Regions from separate parts of the Pseudomonas prosekii genome, predicted to be linked through region 1. Evidence: riboswitches for the same ligand, from Rfam matches in the RefSeq annotation. Region 1 holds a riboswitch; the other holds the start of a gene.

What was found. Region 1 has a riboswitch for cobalamin ahead of cobW (cobalamin biosynthesis protein CobW). Riboswitches for the same ligand answer to the same signal wherever they lie in the genome.
Region 2: another riboswitch for cobalamin. It lies ahead of cobO (cob(I)yrinic acid a,c-diamide adenosyltransferase); the one in region 1 lies ahead of cobW (cobalamin biosynthesis protein CobW).

Annotation. Positions count from the first base shown of each region.
Region 1 covers NZ_LT629762.1:85,073-99,756, reverse strand. The annotation lists gene metH (methionine synthase) at 1-1,951, opposite strand, end outside; gene BLU01_RS00460 (fatty acid cis/trans isomerase) at 2,107-4,404, shown strand; gene BLU01_RS00455 (acyltransferase family protein) at 4,736-5,770, shown strand; gene nfuA (Fe-S biogenesis protein NfuA) at 5,828-6,412, shown strand; gene cobM (precorrin-4 C(11)-methyltransferase) at 6,521-7,267, opposite strand; gene BLU01_RS00440 (cobalamin biosynthesis protein) at 7,359-7,772, opposite strand; gene BLU01_RS00435 (CbtA family protein) at 7,769-8,479, opposite strand; gene BLU01_RS00430 (CbtB domain-containing protein) at 8,491-8,685, opposite strand; cobalamin riboswitch at 8,804-9,032, opposite strand; cobalamin riboswitch at 9,246-9,462, shown strand; gene cobW (cobalamin biosynthesis protein CobW) at 9,559-10,620, shown strand; gene cobN (cobaltochelatase subunit CobN) at 10,624-14,478, shown strand; gene BLU01_RS00415 (ATP-binding protein) at 14,547-14,684, shown strand, end outside.
Region 2 covers NZ_LT629762.1:930,119-944,802, forward strand. The annotation lists gene bluB (5,6-dimethylbenzimidazole synthase) at 1-565, opposite strand, end outside; gene BLU01_RS04265 (cobyrinate a,c-diamide synthase) at 562-1,962, opposite strand; gene cobO (cob(I)yrinic acid a,c-diamide adenosyltransferase) at 1,973-2,584, opposite strand; cobalamin riboswitch at 2,666-2,897, opposite strand; gene BLU01_RS04275 (hypothetical protein) at 3,052-3,636, shown strand; gene BLU01_RS04280 (PQQ-dependent sugar dehydrogenase) at 3,726-5,036, shown strand; gene BLU01_RS04285 (O-methyltransferase) at 5,295-5,948, opposite strand; gene BLU01_RS04290 (C40 family peptidase) at 5,970-6,512, opposite strand; gene BLU01_RS04295 (C40 family peptidase) at 6,678-7,316, opposite strand; gene hda (DnaA regulatory inactivator Hda) at 7,543-8,247, opposite strand; gene BLU01_RS04305 (AI-2E family transporter) at 8,478-9,551, opposite strand; gene BLU01_RS04310 (DUF2066 domain-containing protein) at 9,590-10,660, opposite strand; gene purM (phosphoribosylformylglycinamidine cyclo-ligase) at 11,054-12,112, shown strand; gene purN (phosphoribosylglycinamide formyltransferase) at 12,124-12,774, shown strand; gene BLU01_RS04325 (DUF3108 domain-containing protein) at 12,783-13,496, shown strand; gene BLU01_RS04330 (methyl-accepting chemotaxis protein) at 13,688-14,684, opposite strand, start outside.

The sequences.
Region 1 (14,684 bases):
CGGCTTCCTTGACGCTGCCGTCGCCCTTGTACTTGTCGGCGATGGCGAGGAGGGCGTCGGTGCCTTCGGCGGTGCGGTTAAGCACCACGTCTTCGACGGCGTCACGCAGCTCGGCCGGGATCTGGTCGTAGATCTCCAGTTGCCCGGCGTTGACGATGCCCATGGTCAGGCCATTGCGGATCGCGTACAGCAGGAACACCGAGTGAATCGCCTCGCGCACCGGGTTGTTGCCACGGAACGAAAACGACACGTTGGACACGCCGCCAGAGGTCAGCGCGTACGGCAGCTCGTCGCGGATGTAAGCGCACGCGTTAATAAAGTCGACGGCATAGTTGTTGTGTTCTTCGATGCCGGTGGCGATCGCGAAGATGTTCGGGTCGAAAATGATGTCTTCCGGCGGGAAGCCGACTTCGTTGACCAGAATGTCGTAGGAGCGTTTGCAGATTTCTTTCTTGCGCGCTTCGGTGTCGGCCTGACCGGCTTCGTCGAAGGCCATTACCACCACCGCCGCACCGTAACGCTTGCACAGTTTGGCGTGATGAATGAACTGCTCGACGCCTTCTTTCATGCTGATCGAGTTGACGATGCCCTTGCCCTGAATGCACTTGAGGCCGGCTTCGATCACTTCCCATTTCGAGGAGTCGATCATGATCGGCACGCGCGAAATATCCGGTTCGCCGGCAATCAGATTGAGGAAGGTCACCATCGCCTTCTTCGAATCGAGCATGCCTTCGTCCATGTTGATGTCGATCACCTGAGCGCCGGCCTCGACCTGCTGCAGGGCGACTTCCAGCGCTTCGGTGTAGTTGTCTTCACGGATCAGGCGGGCGAATTTCGCCGAACCGGTGATGTTGGTGCGCTCGCCGACGTTGATGAACAACGAGTTGCGATCAATCGTGAACGGCTCCAGACCCGACAGGCGACAGGCCTTGGGAATGTCCGGAATCACCCGGGGCGCGTAACCGGCGACGGCGTTGGCGATGGCTTCGATGTGGCCCGGCGTGGTGCCGCAGCAACCGCCGACAATGTTCAGAAAACCGCTTTGGGCGAATTCTTCGATGACCTTGGCGGTTTCTGCCGGCAACTCGTCGTACTCGCCGAATTCGTTCGGCAGGCCAGCGTTCGGGTGCGCGGAAACGTGGGTGTTGGCCTTGTTCGACAGTTCTTCGAGGTACGGACGCAACTCACTGGCGCCGAGCGCGCAGTTGAGGCCGACGGAAATCGGCTTGGCGTGCGCCACCGAGTTCCAGAACGCTTCGGTGGTCTGGCCCGACAAGGTCCGGCCGGAGGCATCGGTGATGGTCCCGGAAATCATGATCGGCAATTCGATGCCCAACTCTTCGAACACACCTTGCACGGCAAAAATCGCCGCTTTGGCGTTCAAGGTGTCGAAGATGGTTTCGATCAGGATCAGGTCGGCGCCGCCCTCGATCAGGCCTTTGGTGGCCTCGGTGTAGTTTTCCACCAGCTCATCGAAGGTGACGTTGCGGTAGCCGGGGTTGTTAACGTCGGGCGACAGCGAGCAAGTACGGCTGGTCGGCCCGATCACGCCGGCGACGAAACGCGGCTTGTCCGGGGTTTCGAGGGTCTTGGCATCGCAGACCTTGCGCGCCAGACGAGCGCCTTCTACGTTTAACTCGTAGGCCAGGCCCTGCATGCCGTAGTCGGCGAGGGACACCTGGGTGGCGTTGAAGGTGTTGGTTTCGAGGATGTCGGCGCCGGCATCCAGGTAGGCTTTTTCGATCGCGCCGATCACGTCCGGGCGGGTCAGCACCAGCAGGTCGTTGTTGCCTTTGACATCGCTCGGCCAGTCGGCGAAGCGTTTGCCACGGTAATCCTGTTCCTCAAGCTTATAGCTCTGGATCATCGTGCCCATGCCGCCGTCGAGAATCAGGATGCGCTCTTTGAGGGCTTGCTTGAGAGCTTGAAGGCGAACACTGCGATCGGACATTGGGACTACTCGGAAAGACCATGACGAAGGGCCGGGATAATAGCAAACCTGTGCGGTTTTAGAGCATGTCCGGGTTTTGCATGAATATCGCTCATGTTGGCGATAGTGGCAAAACGGTAGAATCGCGGCGAATTTTCATGAGTGGGCCCAGAAACATGCCGTATCGCGTCGTCGTCAGCATGTTGTTGCTGCTCATAAGCTGGGGCGCCACTGCGCAGGATCCCACCGTTTCATCCGCCATTTCCTACACCCGCGACATTCAGCCGATCTTCACCGAAAAGTGCGTGGCCTGCCATGCGTGCTACGACTCGGCGTGTCAGCTGAACCTGGGTAGCGGCGAAGGCGCGTTGCGTGGCGCCAGCAAAACCCCGGTGTACGACGGTGAACGCAGCGTCGCGGCACCGCCAACGCGGCTGTTTTACGACGCTTTCGGCAAACGCGCTTGGCAACAAAAAGGCTTCTATTCGGTGCTGGATGCGCAGGGCAGCCAAGCCGCGTTGATGGCGCGGATGCTCGAACTCGGGCACACAACCGCGCTGACGCCCAATGCCAAACTGCCGGAAGGGATCGCGCTGGGCCTTAATCGCGAAAACACCTGCGCGATGCCGGCGGAGTTTGACGGTTACGCCAGCGCTCACCCCAAAGAAGGCATGCCGCTGGCGGTCACCGGACTCACCGATCAGCAATACCAGACGCTGCAGCGCTGGCTCGCGTCCGGTGCGCCGATTGATCAGCAAGGCCTGGCGCCGAGCGCCGAGGAAGCGCTGCAAGTGCTGCAATGGGAAAAGCTGCTAAATTCGCCTGGCGCGCGGGAAAGTCTGGTCGGGCGCTGGTTGTTCGAGCATTTGTTTCTCGCGCACATTTATTTCAAGGACGGCGAGCCGGGGCATTTCTTCCAGTGGGTGCGCTCGCGCACGCCGAGCGGTCAGCCGATTGATCTGATCAATACGCGCCGGCCCAACGATGATCCGGGCACTCGGGTGTATTACCGTTTGTGGCCGGTGCAAGGCGTGATTGTGCAGAAAACCCACATCACTTATCCGCTGAGCGCGGCGAAAATGGCCCGGGTCAAAAGCCTGTTCTACAGCGGTAACTGGCAGGCGAACGCGTTGCCGGGTTATGGCCCGGAGCGCCGCGCCAATCCGTTCACCACCTTCGAAGCGATCCCGGCGCAGGCGCGTTATCAGTTCATGCTGGATAACGCTGAATACTTTGTCCGCACCTTTATTCGCGGGCCGGTGTGCCGTGGGCAGATCGCCACGGATGTGATTCGCGATAACTTCTGGGCGCTGTTCCAGGCGCCGGAGCACGATCTGTACATCACCGACCCCAACTATCGCGGCCAGGCGACGCCGCTGCTGGCGATGCCGGGGCAGAACGACGATGTTGGCAGCGTCCTCGGCTTGTGGCACGACTACCGCGACAAGCGCAACGAATACGAGGCCTTGCGTCGCGACAGTTACGCCGATGCGCCAGCGCCGAGCTGGTCGACATTGTGGGCCGGCAACGACAACGCGTTACTGAGCATTTTTCGCCACTTCGACAGCGCTTCAGTGAACAAGGGCCTGATCGGCGAAGTGCCGCAGACGATGTGGCTGTTCGACTATCCGCTGCTGGAGCGCACCTATTATCAGTTGGCGGTCAACTTCGATGTGTTCGGCAATGTCTCGCATCAGGCGCAGACGCGGCTGTATTTCGACCTGATCCGCAACGGCGCCGAACAGAACTTCCTGCGCCTGATGCCGGCCGATTCGCGCGAGGGTTACCTCGACGATTGGTATCAGAACAGCGGCAAATTCAAGATGTGGCTGGATTACGAAACCATCGATGACGACAAGCCGACCGCGCTCAAACTCGATGAAAAAGACCCGAAACGCGACTTCGCCGAGCAATTGCTGGCCCGTTACGGCGACCTCGATGCGCGGCCCGATCCGATCAACCGTTGCGCCGGCGCTTACTGCTCGCGGCCGAATATCGACCCGGCGTTGCAGAACGCCGAGCAGGCCTTGAGCCAGCTGACTTCACGTCCGGCAGCGGGTTTACGGGTGATCGACCAGTTGCCGGAAGCGACCATGCTGCGCGTCGAAACCGCCAGCGGCAAACGTGAGATCTACAGCCTGCTGCGCAACCGCGCGCACAGCAACGTCGCATTCCTGCTCGGCGAATCCCTGCGTTTTCAACCGGGGCTGGACACTTTGACCATCTATCCGGGAGTGCTCAGCAGCTACCCGAACTTCATGTTCAACGTGCCGGCGGCGCAAATGCCGGCATTTGTCGCAGCAATGGAAAACGCCAAGGACGCCAACCGCTTCGAGAAAATCGTCGACCGCTGGGGGATTCGCCGCAGCCATCCGCAGTTCTGGTTCTACTTCCACGACCTGAGCCGCTACGTCCACGAAACCGACCCGGTGGAAGAGGGTGTGCTGGATATGAATCGCTACGAGAACCTCTGACACCGCCGCCGCCCCTCCGTAGGAGCAGAGCTTGCTCGCGAAAGCGTCAATTCAGGCGACATCCCATTGGCTGATACGACGCCTTCGCGAGCAAGCTCTGCTCCTACAAGGGATTTGCGGTGGTTCTGGATTGCCGATCTGGAGTGAGAAACCCTGATCGACCTTTGCCGATTATCCAGTGTCCCATCTGTAATAACGCCGATCCCCGTAGGAGCAAAGCTTGCTCGCGAAAGCGTCAGGTCAGGCGACATCACATTGACTGATACGACGCCTTCGCGAGCAAGCTCTGCTCCTACAAGGGATCTGTGGTGATTTATAGAGAGGGCCATTGATGTTGATTTCGGTGCAGGCCTTGCGTTTCATCGCAGCCTGGGCGGTGGTTTGCCACCATTTCATGCAGATTTTTTTCGACTTCCATGCGCGCGGGCCGGTGGGGCAGGCGTTCATCGACAAGGGCGCGGTGGGCGTCGATATCTTCTTTGTCATCAGTGGTCTGGTGATTTTCCTCTCCACTGAAGGCAAGTCGCTGCCGCCCGGCCGCTTCCTGTTGTATCGACTGTTCCGCATCGTCCCGGCGTACTGGCTGTACACCGCGTTAATGGCGCTGGTGGTGGTGTTCGCACGGCCGGTATTGCCGGACCAAAGCGTCGACTGGTCGCATTTCCTGCTGTCGCTGGTATTCATTCCTACGGAGAACCCCGGCGGTTACGGGATTTATCCCACACTCAACGTCGGTTGGACCCTGAACTACGAAATGCTTTTTTACCTGCTGTTTGCCTGGGCGTTGCTGTTTCGCTTGCAAGTGCGACTGCTGATCGTCGCGGCGCTGCTGTTTGCGGTATGCCAGGCGTGGACCGGTTATGGCTGGGTCAGCGAGTTCTACCGTTCGGATATCGTCTACGAATTCCTGCTCGGGATCGCCCTTGGCATGATCTACCGTCGTGGCTGGATCAAACCGGGGTTATACCTGCCGCTGCTGGGGATTGCCTGCGCGTTGTTGATGATTTATCACCTGCCGCCGGGGCCGCGATTCCTCGCGTGGGGCTTGCCGAGCGCAGTGCTGGTGATGGCGTGTATTGCGCTGGAGCGGTTTTTCGCCAACAACCGGGTATTGGAAGTGCTCGGTAATTGCTCCTATTCGGTGTACCTGATGCACGTGCTGGTGCTGTCCGCTGGCGGATTTGTCGCACAGCGTTATGGCGTTAATCCCTACGTGATGTTCGTGGTGTGTGCGCTGACAATCGGGTTTGCTTCGTGGCTGAGCTACGAATGGGTGGAAAAACGCAGCTATCGGTGGCTTAAAGCGCGGATCGACGGGGAAAAGGCTGCCGAACCGGCGCTGGCTCTTTCCCGACAAAAATACTAGGACTTTGTGCCGCGCGATGATTAGCGTAAACTGCGCCCAAGCCTGCGAGGAGTTTCCATGACCGCTATTACCATTACTGACGCCGCCCACGATTATCTGGCAGATCTGCTCTCCAAGCAGAACACCCCAGGCATCGGCATTCGCGTCTTCATCACCCAGCCTGGCACCCAGTACGCCGAAACCTGCATTGCCTACTGCAAGCCGGGCGAAGAAAAACCAGAAGACACCGCGCTGGGGTTGAAAGACTTCACCGCTTACATCGATTCGTTCAGCGAAGCCTTTCTGGATGACGCGGTAGTCGATTACGCCACCGACCGCATGGGCGGCCAGCTGACCATCAAGGCGCCAAACGCCAAAGTACCGATGGTCAACGCCGACAGCCCGGTCAACGAGCGCATCAATTACTACCTGCAAACCGAGATCAATCCGGGGCTCGCGAGCCACGGCGGTCAGGTCAGCCTGATCGATGTGGTCGAAGACGGCATCGCTGTGCTGAAGTTCGGCGGCGGTTGCCAGGGCTGCGGCCAGGCGGACGTGACCTTGCGTGAAGGCATCGAGCGCACTTTGCTCGAGCGCATTCCGGAGCTCAAAGGTGTTCGTGACGTGACCGACCACACGCAGAAAGAAAACGCCTACTACTAAGTAAGGTGTTCACTGCGACATAAAAAAACGGCGCCCCGTGAGCGCCGTTTTTTTATGCGTGAACACTTCCCTGTGGTGAGGGGACTCTCCACAGGGCTATGTGTGGTCTCAGGGCCTGTAGAGATGCGCATGCCCGGCGCGATACAGCGACGACTCGCTGAACTGATCGCTGCCCAGCACTCGACCGACCAATATCAGCGCCGTACGCCGAAAGCCCTTCGCCGCAACCTTCTCGGCAATATCGTCAATTGTCCCGACCACCCAATCCTGATCCGGCCAGGTCGCGCGGTGGATCACCGCAATCGGGCAGTCCGCGCCGTAATGCGGGAGCAGTTCGGCGAGGATTTTCTGCAAATGGTTGACGCCCAAGTGAATCGCCATCGTCGCGCCATGCTGCGCCAGACTGCCCAGCTCCTCACCTGCAGGCATCGCGGTTTTATCCGCGTAACGGGTCAAAATCACGCTTTGCGAGATGTCCGGCAAGGTCAGCTCAGCGCCGAGCAACGCCGCGCACGCCGCTGTCGCGGTCACACCCGGAATGATTTCAAACGGTATATCCAGCTCGCGCAGATAACGAATCTGCTCGCCAATCGCGCCGTACAAACTCGGATCGCCCGAGTGCACACGCGCCACATCCTGACCTTCAAGGTGCGCAGCCTTGATCAGCTCGATGATCTGTTCCAGATGCAATTCGGCGCTATTGACCACCGTTTCCGCCTGATGCCCTTCGAGCACCGCCGCCGGCACCAGAGAGCCGGCATAGATGATTACCGGGCAGCTGCGAATCAGCCGCTGGCCTTTGACGGTGATCAGTTCCGGGTCGCCGGGGCCGGCGCCAATGAAGTAGACGGTCATCGTCAATTCCTGAAAAAACGCTGAGAAAAACCTTCGAGGCAAGGCTTCAGATGAAGATTGCTCATGATCGAGGCGGGGATTATCGGGGATTTTACGCAGCACTGGCCAATGCGAGCGTGGCTTGGGCGTATTTTTGTCGCGAAATCAGCAGTTTTGCTGGCGCCTGGGCCAGATGTTCAGCGAGGGCGAGGGCCGCGCTTTCTGCCACGCCGTAACAGCCGGTGCGCTCGAAAGCGATCTGCGATTGATGGCTGAGTTGTGGTTGATAACCGGCCAATTGCTCGCTGCTGAAATACATCAATTGCAAGCCAAGTTGCTCAGCCAATTCCACCAAACCCGGCTCATCGCGTTTCAGATCGATGCTGGCCAATGCCTTGATGTGCCGAAGTTCGATGTGATGCGCCTGCAATGCCTGATCGAGCAACGCCCGCAGCGTGCTGACCGGGCAGCCGCGCTGGCAGCCCAGGCCGACCACCAGGGTCGGCGCTGTGCTGGCATCGGTCATGCGTGGTATTGACCGTCGCTTTTGCTGCGGAACAACCAGGCGCTGATCAGGCCAAGGGCCAGCCAGAACACCACGTTGGTCAACTGCGAAGCGATTTTGAACTGCGCTTCCAGCGCTTCCGGTGCCAGCATCGAGTGCACTTCCGGTTGCGGCGCGCCAATCACGTGCGGCACCGCGAGAATCGCCACGCCGAGAATCTTCATCAGCCAGTGGCGGCTGAACACGATCAGCGCGATGCCGACCGCGGTGGACGCTGCGGTGCTGATCCACCAGATTTGCCGTTGCGCCAAGTCAGCGGCAGCGGTGCCCGGCAGTTCAGGTGGCAGGCCTAGGGTCGGCGCCAGCACGAAGGTTGCGTAACCGGCCAGGCCCCAGAGCAGGCCCTGGGCGGTTTTGGTCGGCGCGCGCAGGGTGTACAGGCCCGCGAGCATCAGCGCAAAACCGACCGCGACCACCAGATTGCCGCCCGTGGTGAACAACACGCGCTGCCAGCCGTCTTCCGGCTCCCAGGCTTCGGCGTCATGCGTGTGAGCGGCGGCTGCACCTTCACTGTGCTCGTGAGCGACAACGGCTGCGGCGGGTTCGGATTTTTCATAGGTTTCCGCTTGGAGAATCAGCGGCGACACCCAGAAGCTTTGCAGCAGGGTCAGCAACAGGGCGGCCAGCAGCCCGGTGAAACCTGCGGTTTGCGCGATACGCTTGATCATGTCGGCAGGTCTCAATGGCACGGGAACGCAGAGCTGTGACGGGTATCGTGGGCGGCATTGTGCACCGCTTCGATGTGCGAGAAACCGGCGAAATACACCAGGCACGCGCCGAGAATCGACGCGCAGACGGCGGCGGTCAGGCGTTGGCTCAGGGTCGTAGTGTTGCTGGTGGCGGTGCTGTGGTCGGTGCTGGTGATGATCGACATGGCGCTTCCCTCTGGTCTGTCAGCGGGTGAATCGAGCGCATGAAAACCCCTGCGAGCGAGCGCGCAGAAGCCTAAACAGCGCCCGCCCACCGCGGGTTTGTCATTCAGTGATCGTAGTGGTCACTTTGCGTTGCGGGCCGGTCTCCGGGCTCACGAGGGGCGAGGGCAAATGCCCGAGCCTGCAAGAATCGCCTTCCCATGCCGAACTGCCGACACAGTGGATCTGATTCTTCGCTCGCTTACCGTTGCGGGGGCAGCACCGGACTGACATGGCTTTAGAGTAAAGCACATGATTCACCGGTTTCCCGTTTCACCCTGTGAAGGGCACCCGTAACAAGGCGTGTAGGAGAGCATGCGCGGGGCGAAGCGTCAATTGGCAGGGGTTCTCAACTCTGTGGCGAGGGGGCTTGCCCCCGTTCGGCGGCGAAGCCGTCGCAAAAACTGGGTGTGGGGTCTGCCTGAAGGAATGTCGGGGGCCGCTTCGCAGCCCAACGGGGGCAAGCCCCCTCGCCACAGGCATCGCAATCGCCTGCAGACATTGACCCGCCCCCGCACCATGCGTAGCCTTGCGCTTTCGAGGTTCTTCGGCAGGTGCCGAAGCTAAGAAGGGAACGCGGTCGATGCCGCGGCTGCCCCCGCAACTGTGAACGGTGATGTTCGCTGCCACGCCACTGCAAATCCCCTCCAAAACGGGTTCGCGGGAAGGCGCAGCGAATGCCAGGCCCCCGAGGCCGGCGCGCCGAAAGCCAGGAGACCTGCCTCGAAACGAATTCTCACTACAACCGGGCGGGGTGATCCGGTGGCGAAATCTTCCGCGCCTTCATCGCTGCGGTCGTCGTCCCGTATGCCCGCCACCTTGCCAAAGGGCATCCGATGAAAACACTGGCCAAACTCCCCGTCACCATCGTCACCGGCTTCCTCGGCTCGGGCAAAACCACCTTGCTGCGGCATATGCTCGACAACGCGCAAGGGCGGCGCATCGCGGTGATCGTCAACGAGTTTGGCGAGCTGGGCATCGACGGCGAAATCCTCAAGCAGTGCTCGATCGGCTGCACCGAAGAAGAAGCCAATGGCCGCGTCTACGAACTGGCCAACGGCTGCCTGTGCTGCACGGTTCAGGAAGAATTCTTCCCTGTGATGCGTGAACTGGTCGCGCGTCGCGGCGACCTCGACCACATCCTCATCGAAACCTCGGGCCTGGCCCTGCCAAAGCCGCTAGTGCAAGCCTTCCAGTGGCCGGAAATCCGCAGCGCCTGCACGGTTGACGCGGTCATCACCGTGGTCGACAGCCCGGCCGTCGCCGCCGGCACCTTCGCCGCGTTCCCGGACCAAGTCGACGCCCAGCGCAAACTCGACCCGAACCTCGATCACGAATCGCCGCTGCACGAATTGTTCGCCGACCAACTGGCCAGCGCTGACCTCGTCATCCTCAATAAAGCCGACCTGATCAGCCCGGAAGACCTCGCTCGCGTACGTCTGGAAGTCGCCGAAGAGCTGCCGCCAGCGGTCAAAGTCATCGAAGCCAGCAGCGGTCGCGTGCCACTGGACGTGCTGATCGGTCTGGGCGCCGGTTCCGAAGAACACATCGACAGCCGCCACAGCCATCACGATCATCACCACGAAGGTGAAGACGATCATGATCACGACGCTTTTGATTCGATTTCGATCGAACTGCCGCAGGCCGACGAAAGCCTGCTGATGGACGCGCTGACGCAATTGGTGGTCAAGCACGGCATCCTCCGCGTCAAAGGGTTTGCGGCGATTCCGAACAAGCCGATGCGCCTGTTGATTCAGGGCGTGGGCACGCGTTTCGACAAGCACTTCGACCGCCAGTGGGGCGCCGATGAAGTGCGCAGCACGCGTCTGGTGTTGATCGGTCAGGAACTCGACGCCGGCCAACTCGAAGCGCAACTGCGCGCCGCGCTCAGCGTTTAAGCCATGCACCTGCTCAGGACCCAGCCCGGCGGTTTCGTTTCGGATGACAACATCGCCGACCTTGGGCAAACCCCCGCCGAACTGGTGATCCTGTGCAGCGGCGACTCCAGCCTGGCGCTGCTCGCCGAGGCCGCGCAGCAATTGCCCGACGATTACCCGAGCGTGCGCCTGGCCAATCCGATGCAGGTGCAGAATCACGCCTCGGTGGATTTGTACGTCGATGAAGTGCTGCGTCACGCCAAAGTGATTCTGATTTCGCTGCACGGTGGCATCGGTTATTGGCGTTACGGCGTCGAGCGCCTGGTCGAATTGTCCGCGCGCGGTGTGCAACTGATTCTGGTGCCCGGCGACGACCGCCCGGACCCGGAACTCAGCGACCTCAGCACCGTGGCGGCCGACGAGCGCGATCGTCTCTGGCAGTTTTTGCGTCAGGGCGGCATGGCCAACGCGCTGGATTTTTTCCGCTGTCTGGCCAGCCAATGGCTGGGCCGCGACTATGCCTGGGCCGAGCCGCAAACCCTGCCGCGCACAGCTATTTATCACCCACAGAAAAGCCCCGCTGAACTGCGAGATTGGCAAGCCGAATGGCGCGCCGAGCAACCGGTGGCGGCGGTGCTGTTCTACCGCTCGCACCTGCAAGCGGCGAACACCGGTTTCATCGATATTTTTTGCCAGCGCCTGCAAGCCGCCGGGTTGAACCCGCTGCCGATTGCGCTGGCCAGCCTGAAAGAACCCGGCTGCCTGACGGTGGTCGAGGATTGGCTGGATGAGGTCGAAGCGGCGGTGATTCTCAACACCACCGGGTTCGCCCAGTCCAGCCCCGAAGCGCCGCACCTGCGGCCGTTTCGGCGCAATATTCCGGTGATCCAGGCGATTTGCGCCCAGGATAACGAACCCGGTTGGCGCGCCAGCGAGCAAGGCCTTGGCCCACGTGATCTGGCGATGCACATCGCGCTGCCGGAACTCGACGGGCGCATCATCAGTCGCCCGATCAGTTTCAAGGATCTGGCCTGGCGCAGTGAGCGCAGCCAGTCCGATGTGGTCTGCTATCGAGCGCAACCGCAACGCATGGATTTTGTCGCCGAACTGGCGCGGCGCTGGATCGATCTGGCCCGGGTGCCGAATGCCGAAAAACGCATCGCGCTGATCCTCGCCAACTACCCGACCCGCGATGGCCGCATCGGCAACGGCGTCGGTCTGGACACACCAGCGGCGGCGCTGAATATCCTCCGCGCGCTGCATCAGGAAGGCTACCCGTTGCCCGCAGAATTGCCGGCCAGCGGCACCGCATTGATCGCGCAACTGCTCGGCGGCGTCAGCAACGACCTCGACACGCTCGACCAGCGACCATGCATGCAGAGCCTGGCGCTGGACGACTATTCGCTGATGTTCGACGCGCTGCCCGAAACCAATCGGCAAGCGGTGCTGGAACGCTGGGGAGCGCCGCAAAACGATCCGATGTTCCGCGACGGTCGGATGATGATCGCCGGCCTGCGCTTCGGCCTGACCTTCGTCGGCATTCAACCGGCCCGTGGTTATCAGGTTGACCCGAGCGCGGTGTATCACGATCCCGATCTGGTGCCGCCGCACGGTTATCTGGCGTTCTACTTCTGGTTGCGCAACACCTATGGCGCCCACGGCGTGATTCACGTCGGCAAGCACGGCAATCTCGAGTGGCTGCCGGGCAAGGGTGTCGGGCTGTCGGAAAACTGCTGGCCGGACGCGCTGCTCGGGCCGCTGCCGAACATTTATCCATTTATCGTCAACGATCCGGGCGAGGGCGCCCAGGCCAAACGGCGCACCCAGGCAGTGATCATCGATCACTTGATGCCGCCGCTGACCCGCGCCGAGACCTACGGGCCGCTGCGTAATCTGGAGCTGTTGGCGGACGAATATTACGAAGCGCAATTGCTCGATCCACGCCGCGCCCGCGAGTTGCAGCGCGACATTCTGCAATTGGTGCGCGAGACACACATCGACCGCGAATTGCAGCTCGATGAAAAGCTCAATAGCGACGCCGACGCGGCGATCTGGTTGCCGCGCCTCGACACGTATTTGTGTGATTTGAAGGAATCGCAGATTCGCGATGGCCTGCATATTTTCGGCGAATCGCCGAGCGGGCGTTTGCGCATTGATACGTTGCTGGCGTTGCTGCGCATCCCCCGCGGCGACGGTCGCGGCGCGCAATCGAGCCTGCTGCGGGCGCTGGCGAAAGCGCTTGCATTGGGCTTCGATCCGCTCGACTGCGAGCTGGCCGAACCGTGGCTCGGACCACGCCCGGTGGAGCTACTGGCGATCAGTGACGACGTGTGGCGCACGGCAGGCGATACCCGCGAACGGCTTGAGTTGTTCGCCGCGCAATTGATCACAGACACGTTGGCCGACCCAAATCCCTGTGGGAGCGAGCTTGCTCGCGATGCGGTGGATCATTCAACTTCGATGTCGACTGAACCACCGTCATCGCGAGCAAGCTCGCTCCCACAAGGTCCCAGTTGGGCTGAGGTCAATGCGATTCTCGAGCATCTGCTGGAGGTCGTCGCGCCCCGACTCGACGCTTGCGGCCCTGCGGAAATGCGCGGTTTGCTCGATGCCCTCAGCGGTCGTTTTGTTCCCGCCGGGCCGAGCGGCGCGCCGAGTCGCGGTCGCCTGGACGTGTTGCCCACCGGGCGCAATTTCTACTCGGTGGACGTGCGCAATCTGCCGACCACCACCGCGTGGCGCATCGGTTTCCAGTCGGCCAACCTGATTCTCGAACGGCACATGCAGGACCACGGCGATCACCTGCGCCAACTCGGTTTGTCCGTGTGGGGCACCGCGACCATGCGCACCGGTGGCGACGACATCGCCCAAGCCATGGCGCTGATGGGCGTGCGCCCGGTGTGGGCGACCGGCAGTCAACGCGTCGATGATTTCGAGATCCTCCCGGTCAGCCTGCTCGACCGTCCGCGAGTCGATGTGACGTTGCGCGTTTCCGGATTCTTCCGCGATGCCTTCGCCAATCTGATTCGGCTGTTCGACGCCGCGGTACAAGCGGTGGCCGAACTCGACGAACCGGACGATCTCAATCCGCTGGCGGCCAAGGTTCGCGCCGAACGTGCAGCGTTGCTCGCCAGCGGTCTCGACGAAGACGCGGCCCGGCGTCAGGCCGGTTGGCGCATTTTCGGGGCCAAGCCCGGTGCCTATGGCGCAGGCGTGCAGGGCGCTATCGACGGGCGTTTGTGGCAAAGCCGCGAAGACCTCGCCGAGGTTTATCTGAACTGGGGTGGCTACGCTTATGGCGGTTCGGATGAAGGCACGGCGGCGCGGCAACAGTTCGCCCAGCGCCTGAGTCAGGTGCAAGCGGTGCTGCAGAACCAGGACAATCGCGAGCATGACTTGCTCGATTCCAACGACTATTACCAATTCCAGGGCGGCATGCTCGCCGCCGTCGAAAGCCTCAGCGGTGCAGCGGCGGCCAGTTATCACGGCGACCACAGTCAGCCGGATCTGCCGAAAATTCGCACGTTGAAAGAAGAGCTGAATCGGGTGATACGTTCCCGCGCGGCGAACCCGAAGTGGATCGACGGCGTCAAGCGCCACGGCTATAAAGGCGCGTTTGAACTGGCGGCGACGGTGGACAATCTGTTCGCGTTCGATGCGACTACGCAATTGATTGACGATCACCAGTACGCGTTGCTGGCGGACGCCTATTTGCTGGATCCGGCGACCCGGGATTTTGTCCGCGAACATAACCCGCATGCGTTGCGCGACATGACCGAGCGCATGCTCGAAGCGCAGCAACGCGGAATGTGGCAAGAGCCCGGCGAATACCGCGAAGCGCTGGAAAACCTGTTGCTGGACATAGAAGAAGACGGCTAGAGCACCGCACCCCCGCAAGGGATGGAAGTTGCTGCTGAGAAATTACCGACCATGACCGAGATTGCCCAATGACCGACACACCCCATTTCCCGCTCTCCGCCGTGGTCGGCGCTGATGATTTGAAGCTCGCGCTGTGCCTCACTGCTATCGACCCGAAAATCGGCGGCGTGCTTATTGAAGGCCCGCGCGGCATGGCCAAATCGACC
Region 2 (14,684 bases), 850 kb from region 1:
CCGGGTAAAATTCCTTGACCGGGCCGAGGCAGAGGATCGCCAGCGGCTTGGCGCCGGCCGGCAAACCGAGCAGGTCGGCCAGGGCTTGCGGCTCGAACAACGACACCCAGCCCATGCCGAGGCCTTCGGCACGGGCCGCCAGCCAAAGGTTTTGAATTGCGCAGGACAACGACGCCATGTCCATCTCCGGCAAGGTGCGCCGACCGAAGATGTGCCGTTCGCGGTCGTCCATCAGCGCGGCGACCAACACTTCGGCACAGTCGTTGATGCCTTCGACTTTGAGTTTCATGAATTCGTCGCTGCGTTCGCCGAGGGCTTCGGCGGTGCGCACGCGTTCTTCTTCCACCACTTGCTGGATCTGCCCGCGCAGGGCTCGGTCGCTGATACGGATGAAGCGCCACGGTTGCATCAGGCCGACGCTGGGGGCCTGATGCGCGGCTTCGAGCAGGCGTCGGAGCAAGGTCGGCTCGACGCTGCCGCCGCTGAAGTGGCGCATGTCGCGACGCTCGGCGATGGCTCGGTAGACCGCTGCGCGCTCGGCTTCGGAAAATGCGGTGTCGGTCATGGCCGCTTCGCGAGCAGGCTCGCTCCTACAGGGGTCCGCGTTTCTTCAGGTAATACAGTTTCACCTGTGGGAGCGAGCTTGCTCGCGATGGCGGCATCCGATTCAGGCAAAAACAGTGCGGCGATCGCTTGCGGATTCGACGGGAAATAAAAGTGCACATACGACGCCGTCATCCGCCCCTGACGGTAAACCGCCTCCGCCCCACGCCCACCATTCGGGCTCAAACCTCGGGCAATCGGCTCCAGCTCAGTGCTGGTCAACGAGTGGTGATAGGTATGCCCGCGCAATAAACCTTCGGGCAATTCGACCGCTTGCAACGCCAGCGCCGCCAAGCGCTTTTGCATCACCGCAGCACCGGTCAGCAAACCGACCAGTTCGGCGCGTGTGCCATCGACATCGGTCAACGAATCGAGCAGATAAAGCATGCCGCCACATTCCGCGAGCAGCGGTTTGCCAGCGGCGTGATGCGCGCGGATGGCGTTGAGCATCGAAGTGTTTTGCGCCAGCGCGACGTGGTGCAGTTCCGGGTAACCGCCCGGCAGATAAAGGCTGTCTGCTTCGGGCAACTGGCTGTCGCGGATGGGCGAGAAGAACAGCAATTCGGCGCCCATCGCTCGCAGCAAATCGAGGCTGGCGCCGTAGGTGAAGGCGAACGCTTCGTCGCGCGCCACGGCAATGCGCACGCCGGCGAGCAGCGGCTCGGCTTCGAGCACATCCGGGGTAGCGAATTCGACTGCCGGTGGCAGCGCTACCTCGCAACTGCTGGCGAGCGCATCGGCGGCGGCGTCGAGGCGCAGGTCGAGGTCGTTGAGCTCGCTGGCCTGGACCAGTCCGAGGTGACGGCTCGGCAGTTCGATCCCGGTTTCGCGCGACAACGCGCCGTACCAGCGCAGGCCTTCGGTGAGGCTGCCTTCGAGCAATTGCGCGTGACGCAAGGTGCCGACACGATTGGCCAAAACGCCAGCAAACGGCAAGTCTGGTTGATAGCGCGCCAGGCCCAATGCCAAGGCGCCAAAGGTCTGGGCCATGGCGGTGCCGTCGATCACGCCGAGCACCGGCACCCCGAAGTGCCGCGCCAGGTCAGCACTGGACGGCGTGCCGTCGAACAGGCCCATGACGCCTTCGATCAGGATCAGATCGGCTTCGCCGGCGGCTTCCCACAACAGTCGACGGCTTTCCTGCTCGCCGACCATCCACATGTCCAATTGATAGACCGGCGCACCGCTGGCGCGCTCGAGAATCATCGGGTCGAGAAAGTCCGGGCCGCATTTGAACACGCGCACCTTGCGCCCCTGATTGCGATGCAAGCGGGCCAACGCGGCGGTGACGGTGGTCTTGCCCTGACCGGAGGCCGGCGCGGCGATCAGCACCGCCGGGCAATGACGGCTGATATTCATAAAGCAGAACTCACAATTCGACGCCTTTTTGCGCTTTGATCCCGGCGTGGAACGCATGCTTGATCACGCCCATTTCGGTGACCGTGTCAGCGAGTTCGATCATTTCCGCTTTAGCCCCGCGACCGGTGACCACCACGTGCTGCATCGGCGGACGCGCCTGCAAATCGCTGAGCACTTGATCGAGGTCGAGGTAGCCGTGCTTCAGGGCAATGTTCAGTTCATCCAGCACCACCAGGCCAATCGACGGATCGCGCAGCAGTTCGCGGGACACTTGCCACGCCCCTTCGGCCGCCGCGATGTCGCGCTGGCGGTCCTGGGTTTCCCAGGTGAAGCCCTCGCCCATCACGTGAAAACGCACCTGTTCCGGGAAGCGCCGAAAGAACAATTCTTCGCCGGTGCTGTTGCGACCCTTGATGAACTGCACCACGCCGCACTGCATGCCGTGGCCCATGGAGCGGGCGAGCATGCCGAACGCCGAACTGCTTTTGCCTTTGCCGTTGCCGGTCAGTACCAGGAGCAAACCGCATTCGTTCGGCGAGTTGGCGATGCGTTCGTCGATCACCGCTTTTTTGCGCAACATGCGCGCCAAATGGCGTTCGTCACGATCGGGGGTATCAGTCATGGGGGAGCTCTCCGTTGAGGCTGGATAACGGCGGGCAGGCACAAGAATAGACGGCAAGAAGCCTGGCATCGCCCACCGTGATGCCGCTGGATGGATCAGGCCGGTCTCCGGGCTCATGAGTGGCGGATGCCGGACTGCGCGCCTTCCCATGTCGTTCGACACAGTGGCTGTTGGCGCAGTCTTTGACTCATTTACCGTTGCGGGGGCAGCGCCGGGATGATGCTTGTCGATTGCTTGAATCGACGCACGCACCGGCTTCCCTGTTTCACCCTGTCGACCGCAGTCACAGAGCACCTGAAACAAGCCGCGAAGGTTAGAGGGTTGGGGGTGGAGCGTCAATTAAAGCCGGGCGCCGTGCGGGTGAATAACTGCCTTCGATCCATTTGTCGTGGCTGATCTTGTGCACTACGCTTGGCAGCGATATCAAAGAGCCACAATCTCACATCACAATAACAAGGGTGAGCACCATGCAAGGCATGATCATCAGCAATCCGAAGCTGGAATTCCTACGTCCGCTGCTGGAACGCTGGTTTGACTGTATCGACCGCTATAACGCGGTGCGCGGCGATAACGATGCGCCGTACTGGTTCGACGAAAACGCCAATCGCGGGCTGCTGTCGGCGGCGGCGTGGATGGCCGAAATGGTCACGTTGCAGCAGACGCCGACGCGCAAGCAGACTGAGGATGGCGACCGTAATGGCCGCGCCGACTTGATGATTGCCACCAGCGATGAACGCGTCTGGTTGCAGACCAGCCAGCGCTGGCCGAAGGTCAACGGCTTGAATCTGACCCAGGCACTGGCCGATATCACCAGTGACGCGAGGCGAATCAGCTACGCCAGCGACCTGAAACTCGGCTGTCTGTTTGTCACGCCGCACAAGCCGCAGCAAAGCGCCACCCCGGAAGAATTGCAGGACATGCTCGACGATCTGCAAAAGGAACACACGTGCGCGGTCGCCTGGTATTTCCCTTACGCCTACCGCAAATTGCGCAACGAGGGCGGCCACTATCACCCGGGGATCGCCGTGCTGCTCAAAGAGGCCCGCGGTTGACGGGTTGATTGCTTAGGGTCGATGGGTTGAACCATCGCGGCGGTTCGCTTCTCTATGAATAAACCAGTGCATTCATAGGGAAGGTCAGCATGCGCAAGCCCCAGCTCGTTTTTGTCATCGCGCTCGCCGGAGGCCTTGCTGCCTGCGGCGAGACGTCCAGCCTGCAAGTCTCGGACGGCACCGGCCCATCGCCGAAGTTGCCCGAACCAAACAAAACCCTGATCCCGACAGTCAATATCGCCCCCGCGATTGGCTGGCCGGCCGGCGCCAAACCGACTGCTGCCGCCGGAACCCAAGTCGCCGCGTTCGCCGAAAACCTCGATCACCCGCGCTGGCTCTACGTGCTGCCGAACGGTGATGTGTTGGTGGCCGAAACCAACGCGCCGCCGAAACCTGATGACAGCAAAGGCATTCGTGGCTGGGTGATGGAGAAGGTCATGGGCCGCGCCGGTGCCGGCGTGCCGAGCGCCAACCGCATCACGCTGCTGCGCGATCAGGACCACGACGGTGTCGCCGAAACCCGCACGGTGTTCCTGGAAAACCTCAATTCGCCGTTCGGCATGACGCTGGTCGGCAATGATTTGTATGTTGCCGACACCGACCGTTTGCTGCGTTTCAACTATGAAACCGGGGCAACGTCGATCAAGTCCGAGCCGATCAAAGTCGTCGATTTGCCGGGTGGCACGTTGAACCACCACTGGACCAAAAACGTCATTGCCAGCAAGGACGGCAGCAAGCTGTACGTGACCGTTGGCTCGAACAGCAACGTCGGCGAAAACGGCCTGGACCAGGAAGAAGGTCGCGCGGCCATCTGGGAAGTCGACCGCGCCACCGGCAATCACCGGATCTTCGCGTCGGGCCTGCGTAACCCTAATGGCATGAGCTGGGAACCTACCAGCGGCGCGTTGTGGACGGCAGTGAACGAGCGCGACGAGATCGGCAGCGATCTGGTGCCGGACTACATCACCTCGGTCAAGGACGGCGCGTTTTATGGCTGGCCGTTCAGCTATTACGGGCAGCACGTTGACGTACGCGTCGAACCGCAAAACCCCGATCTGGTGGCCAAAGCCATCGCCCCGGATTACGCGGTCGGCCCACACACCGCTTCGCTCGGCCTGACGTTTGCGGAGGGCAGCAAATTGCCGTCGTTCACCAGCGGCGCATTCATCGGCCAGCACGGCTCCTGGAACCGCAAACCGTACAGCGGCTACAAAGTGATTTTCGTGCCGTTCAGCGCCGGCAAACCGACCGGACAACCGGTGGATGTGCTGACCGGATTCCTCGACAAGGACGAAAAAGCCATGGGCCGCCCGGTGGGTGTGGTGATTGATCAGCAAGGCAGCTTGCTGGTGGCTGATGACGTGGGGAACAAGGTGTGGCGGGTTTCGGCGGTTAAGTAACCCCGGCGCCAGCGCGCAACCCATGTGGGAGCGAGCTTGCTCGCGATGGGGCCATGACATTCGACATCAATGTTGAATATTAGGCCGTCATCGCGAGCAAGCTCGCTCCCACAGTTTTGATCGGTGTTTGCGCCCCACCGCATAACCCATGTAGGAGTGAGCCTGCTCGCGATGGGGCCTCAACATTCAACATCTGTGTTGAATGTAACGCCGTCATCGCGAGCAGGCTCACTCCTACAGGTTGATCGGTGTTTATGGCTAGCGTTTACGGCACAGGGTCAGGCCGTCGCCTATCGGCAGCAGCGACAAGTCCACGCGCTGGTCTTCTTTTAACGCTCGATTCAACGCTTGAATCGCCCGCGTATCCGCGCTTTCGGGATTGCTTTCCAGCACCCGCCCGCTCCACAGCGTGTTATCGAAGACTGCCAGACCACCGACCCGCAGCAAGCGCAGGGCGTGTTCGAGGTAATTCGGGTAATTGGCTTTGTCGGCGTCGATGAACAGCAGGTCAAACTGCCCTGGCTGATCGAGCGTGGCGAGGGTTTCCAGCGCCGGCGCCAGGCGCAGATCGATACGCTGGGCAACGCCCGCCTCCTGCCAGTAGCGGCGCGCGATGGCGTTGTAGTCGCCGGCAATATCGCAGCAGATCAGCGAGCCGTCATCGGGCAACGCTTGCGCCATGCACAACGCGCTGTAGCCGGTGAAGGTGCCGACTTCCAGCAAGCGCTTGGCGCCGGTGAGTTTGACCAGTAACGCGAGGAATTGCCCCTGCTCCGGCGCCACTTGCCAGCGCGCCATCGGCAGTGCCTGGGTTTCGTCGCGCAAGCGCTTGAGCAGCGACGTTTCCCTGAGGGAAACGTCGAGCAGGTATTGATAAAGGGAATCGTCGAGATTGAGCGTGCGAGCGGTCATCAACACCTCCGCGAAGAAAACCTATTGATTACGCGCCAGGTGCTCAGGTTGCAACACGCGTTTGGCGCTCAGGTAGGCCTTCTGCCAATAGGCTTTCGACAAGCTGTCGAGCTTGACCGTGCCGCCCGTGGCTGGCGCATGAACAAAGCGGCCTTCGCCGACGTAGATGCCGGCGTGGCTGACCTGCGAGCCGCCATTGGTGGCGAAGAAGATCAGGTCGCCGGTCTGCAGGCCTTCCTTGCCAACGTTCGCCGCTTGCATGCCGATCATTTCGCGCGTGGTGCGTGGCAGCGATATGCCGGTGACATCGCGGTAGACGTAGCCGATCAAGCCACTGCAATCGAAACCTGAATCCGGCGTGTTGCCGCCCCAGCGATATGGCGTGCCGACGAGCCCGAGGGCGCGGAACAACACGTCTTCTGCTTCGGGAGAGAAAGACTGCGCAGGCGCGAACACAATCGGCGCGCGAATCACCGGCGCAGCGGGCGGCGGTGGCGTGCGACTGGCGCAGCCGCTGAGCAGGGCTGCGAGGAGCATCAGGGTGAGGCGGGCCGACATCGTCATAAGCAGAGCATCCTGATCTGGCTGCGGCTTTTTCCTGTCGGGAGACAGAAAACAAAACCGCCAGCGCTGGGCACGGGCGGTTCGCCATCAATAATAGATCAGGATTCTAGCGCTTATGCGCCAAACTTCAAGTAAGACTTTAAGTTCGCCCTACATAAAGTGTGCTTACTTTCGAGCGGTGACCACAGTCGGTGCCATCGCGAGTGCGCGCTTGGCTTCGATGAAGGTTTTGCTCCAGTAGCTGTCGCCCAGGCTATCGACTCGTACGCCACCGCTTTTGCGGCTGCTGGAGTGGATGAACTGGTCATCACCGAGGTAGATCCCGGCGTGACTGACACGACCGCGACGACCATTGGTGGCGAAGAACAGCAAATCACCAGGTTTCAGATTGTTGCGCGAAACCAGCGGCGCGTCCACGTTGATCATTTCGCGAGTGGAGCGCGGCAGATTCATGCCGGCCTCTTCACGAAACAGATAACCGATGAAACCGCTGCAGTCGAAACCGGACTCAGAGGTACCGCCGAAACGGTAACGAGTACCGATCAGGGACATGCCGCGTTCGAGGATGCTGTCAGCAAGGACCGGAAGCTGGTACGACTTGCCGTCGGCAAAGGTCGCCAGTTCTTTTTCGGTGGCCGTTTCTTCGAGGAACAAAGGCTCTTGATAACGAGCCGAAGATTGGGCGGTAACAGAGCTTTTAACCTGCTGCTGCGGGGCTTGTTCAACCACTGGGGTGTGGCTGGCGCAACCGAACAACAGGGTGACGAGTGCGAGAGGCACGAGGGGTGCGAAGCGATTTAGCATGGGCACGACCGTGGCTGATAGTTGTAAAGAAGGCGAGACTATGCCCGCTATCAAGTCGATTTGCAAATTCAATCGAACTTAATGTGACTTCCCGGTTTCGTCTGCACATCTAAGCGCTAAAGCCCGTTTTGCATGTTTACGCGGCCTGCAGCCCTGCAGGAAAGCGCGATTTGTGCCGTCTGCCTTAGACCAAAAACGGCTAAAGCCCCCGAATCAGCGGGACTTGCTACCAGCCAAGGGTTTCTTTCAAGAAGGGAATGGTCAGCTTGCGCTGGGCCTGAAGCGAGGCCTGATCGAGGCGTTCCAACAGCTCGAACAACGCGCTCATGCTGCGCGTGCCGCGCGTCAGGATGAAATGCCCGACTTCGTCCGTCAGGTGCAAGCCGCGACGCGATGCGCGCAATTGCAGGGCGCGCAGTTTGTCTTCATCGGACAACGGGCGCATCTGGAAAATCAGTGCCAGGGTCAGGCGCGATTTCAGATCCGCGAGCTTCACCGGCAATTCACGCGGCGAGGTCGAGGCGGCAATCAGCAAACGCCGGCCGCTGTCACGCAGACGATTGAACAGGTGAAACAGCGCCTCTTCCCAATCCGCGCGGCCGGCCACGGCTTGCAGATCATCCAGGCACACCAGTTCGTATTGTTCGAGGTTGTCGAGGATTTCGATGCCGCGATCCAGCAACTCGGCCAGCGGCAGATACACGGCGGGCTCGCCCATCTGCTCGAAACGCAGACACGCGGCTTGCAACAAATGCGTGCGCCCTACCCCGTCCTTGCCCCAGAGATAAATCAGGCTTTCGGTCCAGCCGGCGTCGGCTTCGCATAGCCGCTCCACATAGCCGAGTGCAGCGGCATTGGCGCCTGGGTAGTAATTGATAAAGGTAGCGTCGTCACGCAGACGCACACCTAGGGGCAGCTGAATCGGTTTCATGCTGACTGAACAGTTCCAAAGGAACCGTTAGTGGCCTCTGTGTAAAGTTTGCGAAGTTTATACCCGTGGGCCAGCCCGCACAATGCGGCAGACCACAAGCAAAATCAAAGGTTTGCGTTAACGCACTGGTTTCATGACTGTTTCTCTGGCGGCACTGGTGACTGCCACCAACAGCCAGCAGGCCGACCTGATGCTGAACCAGGTCGGCCGCCTCGCACGCTCAAACCCGGCTAAAGCTCGGGGTCATCGGCGCCGCTGTAGATTTCAGAATCTTTATACAAATCATGCATATGGCGCACCAGCACCATGATCACTGCCGCCACTGGCAACGCCAGCAGCACGCCGGTGAAACCGAACAGCTCGCCGCCAGCAAGGATCGCGAAGATCACCGCTACCGGGTGCAGGCCAATACGATCGCCGACCAGCAGAGGCGTGAGCACCATGCCTTCCAGCGCTTGCCCGACCATGAACACCGCGACGATGCCGATCATCGGGTACAGGTCGCCGCCGAACTGGAACAGCCCGGCAATCAACGCCGCGCCGATGCCGATGACAAAACCCATGTACGGCACAATTGCCGCCAGACCGGCGATCAGGCCGATCAACAACCCCAGCTCCAGGCCGATCGCCATCAGGCCCGCCGCATAGATCACGCCGAGCGCAACCATTACCAGCAACTGCCCGCGCACGAACGCGCCGAGCACTTCATGGCATTCGCCGGCCAAGTGCACCACGCGCTCTTCACGGTCGCGCGGCAGCAGGCTGCGGATTTTCGCCATCATCAGGTCCCAGTCGCGCAGCAAGTAGAAGCTGACTACCGGGATCAGCACCAGATTGGCCAACAAGCCGATCAATGCCAGCCCGGACGCCGTCGCCTGACTGAGCACGACACCGACGATATCAGTGGTCTGGCCCATGTGTTCGCTGATCGCGGCTTTGACCTTGTCGAACTTCCAGAAGTTATCCGACAGACCAAATTTCGACTGCGCCCACGGCAACGCGGTGTGTTGCAGCCAATCGAGGATTTGCGGCGTCAGCTCGTACAAGCGGAATAACTGCTTGGCGAGCATCGGCACCAGCACCAACAGCAATGTGGTGAAGATCAACGTAAACAGCGCAAACACCGCGACAACGCCCCACGTCCGTGACAGCCCGGCTTTCTCCAGCCGATCCACCAGCGGATCGAACAGATAAGCCAACAGCAGCGCCACCAGGAACGGCGTCAGAATCGGATGCAACAGCCAGACAAACACGCAGAGCAGTACAACCCCACCCAACCAGAACCAACGCCGCGTATCGGCCATGAACCACTCCATATGCTTCTATATAAAGAAAGAAAATCCTACCAACGGAATCGCAAGCTCGGCACCGGGGCAGGAACCGGCGCGGGCGCTGCCACTGGCGCCGACCCGTCCGCCACCGGCTGAACCGGTACCACTGGCGCCGGAGCCTCACCTGCCGGAACCTCCTGCAACTTCGCCAACGACAATTGCGAGCGCAGTTGCTCGACGCTGCCATTGACCCGATACAGAATCCGGTCGCCCTCGACGCTTTGCAGACGCGCGCCGAACGGATCGAGCAAACGCCCCAGCGCCGCGTAGCGCTCCAGACTCATGCCTTGCACTTCCAGCAACTGTTCGCCCGCAACGCCCGGCTTGACCACAAAGCGTGGCGCCAGACGCTGACTGATCGCCAGCATCACCGCATCGGCGACGGCGGCTTGATCCGCGCCCTGCACATTGCCCGCTTCTTTTTGATCACCCAGCCACAAATGCCATTTGGCCTGCCATTGCCCGCCCTCTTCATGGGCGTGCACGGCGAGCAAGGCGTCGGCGTTGTAACGTTCCGAGGCATCGCGCAACGGCGCTGCATCGTTACCTTCCAGATTTGGCGCAGTCGCGACCAATTGTTCACTCAGGTCGGCCAGCGGCAAGCGCAATGGCAAACCACGATGTTGCGCGGCGCGGCGCAGTGGCGCGGCGCTGGACTGACCATCACCGACCAGGCTCGAACCCTCGGTGGAATCATTCAACCACCAGCCAAGGATCGACGGGCGATTGGCGCCCCACAGCGACAACCCGGCACGGCGCAGCGCCGCTTCGGTGGTCGCCGGGTCGAAGTCGACTTTCAGCACTTCCGGTGGCCCGGCATCAAAACCGTATTGGCTGATGATCTGTTGCGGGTCTTTGCGGATCGCCGCCAGCCCCGGATTCTGTACAGCTTTAGGATCGCCGGTCAGGCGCAGCACCAATGTGTCCAGCGCTTCCTGGGTCGCTTGATCACGGACCTCGGGACTCTGGCTGCTGACGGGCTGGCGGACCTGATACAGGCCTTTGACGTTTTCGGCATGACTCGCCAGGCTGACCAGTGACAAACAGCCGGCGACAAACAGGGATTTAGAAAAAAAACGCATGGAAGATTCCTGACGACAAGAGCGGCTGGAACGGGCCGCGTGAATACATTGAGCAAGGCTGTGACCATCGCCCCGCGCAAAACATTCACCAGACCCCGAGAGTTTTTCGCACTGTGCTAACGATAGACGGTTAATGGCGATACCTTATACCGGGCTTGGTTCAGGCTTGCACGGCGCAAGTGAAACGACCAATCGCGGTTTTTTTCGGCCGATATGCCCCTGCTGTCGGCGCGAGGATGGCCGCTGCCCTTCAAGCCTGATAAAATCGCGCGCCTTCGCAGACCGGCTACAACCGGGCACTGTCCGAATCGCGCGTGAGGCAATCGCCCCATCGATTCGGCGTTCCCGCTGAACTCGGTCGTTACCCCTGAATCCCCCCTAAAGGCCTGGATCATGAGCAAGCAACCCTCCCTGAGCTACAAGGACGCCGGTGTAGACATCGACGCCGGTGAAGCATTGGTCGAACGCATCAAGAGCGTCGCCAAGCGCACTGCGCGCCCGGAAGTCATGGGCGGCCTGGGCGGTTTCGGCGCCCTCTGCGAAATCCCGGCCGGCTACAAGCAGCCTGTGCTGGTTTCCGGTACTGACGGCGTCGGCACCAAGCTGCGCCTGGCCTTGAACCTGAACAAGCACGACAGCATCGGCATCGACCTGGTCGCCATGTGCGTCAACGACCTGGTGGTGTGCGGCGCCGAGCCGCTGTTCTTCCTTGATTACTACGCCACCGGCAAGCTCAATGTCGAAACCGCGACCCAGGTCGTGACCGGCATCGGCGCTGGCTGCGAACTGTCTGGCTGCTCGCTGGTTGGCGGCGAAACCGCAGAAATGCCTGGCATGTACGAAGGCGAAGACTACGACCTGGCCGGTTTCTGCGTCGGCGTTGTGGAAAAATCCGAAATCATCGACGGTTCGAAAGTCGCTGCCGGTGACGCCCTGCTCGCCCTGCCATCGTCCGGTCCGCACTCCAACGGCTACTCGCTGATCCGCAAGATCATCGAAGTGTCCGGTGCCGACATCGAAAACATCCAGCTCGACGGCAAACCGCTGACCGACCTGCTGATGGCTCCGACCCGCATCTACGTGAAGCCGCTGCTCAAGCTGATCAAAGACACCGGCGCGGTCAAAGCCATGGCCCACATCACCGGCGGCGGCCTGCTCGACAACATCCCGCGCGTTCTGCCAAAAGGCGCACAAGCAGTGGTTGACGTCGCAAGCTGGACTCGCCCGGCCGTGTTCGACTGGCTGCAAGAGCAAGGCAACGTTGACGAAAACGAAATGCACCGCGTGCTCAACTGCGGCGTCGGCATGGTCATCTGTGTTGGCCAGGAACACGTCGAAACCGCGCTGAACGTGCTGCGCGAAGCCGGCGAGCAGCCTTGGGTCATCGGCCAGATCTCCACCGCTGCCGAAGGCGCGGCGCAGGTCGTACTGAATAACCTTAAGGCCCACTGATGCAAGAGCGGATGTCCGCCACGTGTGATGTGGTGGTGCTGCTGTCCGGCACCGGCAGTAACTTGCAGGCCTTGATCGACAGCACGCGGACCGGCGACAGCCCGGTCCGCATCGCTGCGGTGATTTCCAACCGCGCCGACGCCTTCGGCCTGCAACGCGCCAGAGATGCGGGGATTGCCACCCGCTCGCTGGATCACAAGGCTTTCGAGGGCCGCGAGGCCTTCGATGCCGCGCTGATCGAACTGATCGACGCCTTCAACCCCAAACTCGTGGTACTCGCCGGATTCATGCGCATTCTCAGCGCTGACTTCGTGCGTCACTACGCGGGTCGCCTGCTCAATATCCATCCTTCGCTGCTGCCCAAATACAAAGGGTTACACACTCACCAGCGCGCGCTGGAGGCCGGAGACGCCGAGCACGGCTGCTCTGTGCATTTCGTCACCGAGGAACTCGATGGCGGACCTCTGGTCGTACAGGCAGTAATACCGGTAGAGTTGCACGATTCGCCGCAGAGTCTGGCGCAGCGGGTTCATGTTCAGGAACACCTGATCTACCCGCTGGCCGTACGCTGGTTTGCCGAGGGTCGTCTGGCCCTCGGTGAACACGGTGCCTTACTGGATGGACAGTTACTCGCGGCCAGCGGCCACTTGATTCGTACCTAGGAGATTTTATGCGTCGCGCCCTGCTCTTCGCTTGCGCTTTGTTTGCACTGCCTCTGGCACAGGCGGCAGACCTTCAACCGTTCTCCGCCAGCTACACCGCCGACTGGAAACAGCTGCCCATGAGCGGCACCGCCGAACGCAGCCTGACCAAGGAAGCCAACGGCGTCTGGAAACTCAGCTTCAAGGCGTCGATGATGATCGCCAGCCTGAGCGAAGAAAGCACCCTGACCCTGGACAAAGACACGCTGCTGCCACAGTCCTACCACTTCGAACGTGGCGGTCTGGGCAAAGCGAAAAAGGCTGATCTGGACTTCGACTGGGCGACCAAAATGGTCACCGGCACCGATCGTGGCGACGCGGTCAAGATCCCGCTGAACCGCGGCATGGTCGACAAATCCACTTACCAGTTGGCGCTGCAACATGACGTCGCCGCCGGTAAGAAAAGCATGAGCTATCAGGTCGTCGATGACGGCGAGATCGATACTTATGACTTCCGCGTGCTGGGTGCGGAAAAAGTCGAGACCAAGGCTGGCCAGATCGATGCAATCAAAGTCGAGCGCGTACGCGACCCGACGCAAAGCAAGCGCATCACCGTGATGTGGTTTGCGAAAGACTGGGATTACCTGCTGGTCCGCCTGCAACAAGTTGAAACCGACGGCAAGGAGTACAACATCATGCTCCTCGACGGCACGGTCAACGGCAAGGCTGTCAAAGGCAACTGATCCGCTTGAAATGAAAAGCCCCGCAAATGCGGGGCTTTTTTTCGCCTTGGAAAAAGGAAATATTGAACCAGATGAAAAACCTGTGGGAGCGAGCTTGCTCGCGATAGCGGACTGACAGACAACACATGTGCTGAGTATGAGACCGCCATCGCGAGCAAGCTCGCTCCCACAGGGTTGAGCGCTGCCATCAACTAGACAGAAAACCGCGCCACCATGCTGTTCAAATCCACCGCCAGCCGCGACAACTCCTGGCTCGCTGCGCTGGTCTGATTAGCCCCCGCTGAGGTTTGCAACGCCAGATCGCGGATGTTCATCAGATTGCGATCAACCTCGCGCGCCACAGCCGCCTGCTCTTCCGAAGCGCTGGCAATCACCGTGTTGCGCTCGTTGATCAGGGTAAACGCCGAGGCAATCTCCTCCAGCGCGATGCCCGCCGCTTTCGCCACTTCCAGGGTCGAGCGCGCGCGGCTGTTGCTCTGCTGCATCGAGCTGACCGCCGAATCGGTACCCTGCTGAATGCCGCTGATCATCTGCTCGATTTCCTGAGTCGACTGCTGCGTGCGGTGCGCCAGCGCCCGCACCTCATCGGCCACCACGGCAAATCCGCGCCCGGCATCGCCCGCCCGGGCTGCTTCGATGGCGGCGTTGAGTGCGAGCAAATTGGTCTGCTCGGCAATCGAGCGAATCACATCCAGCACTTTGCTGATGCCATAGACCTTCTGCGCCAGATCCTCGACCTGCGTGGCATTGGCGGTGACATCGTCCGCTAGCGATTCGATCGACAGCACCGTTTGATGCACCTGCGCGCGGCCATGCTGGGCAATGCGGTCGGATTCCCGCGAGGCTTCGGAGGTGGCCACCGCGTTGCTCGCCACCTCTTCCACCGCCGCCGTCATCTGATTGACCGCCGTGGCAGCCTGCTCGATTTCCAGGCTCTGCTGATGCAACCCGCGCGTGGCGTCTTCAGTGACGCAACTGAGCTCTTCGGAGGCCGAGGCCAACTGACTGGACGAGTCGGAGATGCGCCGAATGGTGTCGCGCAGGTTGTGCTGCATGCTTTTCAGCGCTTGAAGCAGCCGCGCCGGTTCGTCCTTGCCGGTGATGCGAATGTCGCCGGTCAAGTCACCGCCCGCGACCACTTCGGCGACGCGCAACGACTGCGCCAACGGCAGGACGATGCTGCGCGTC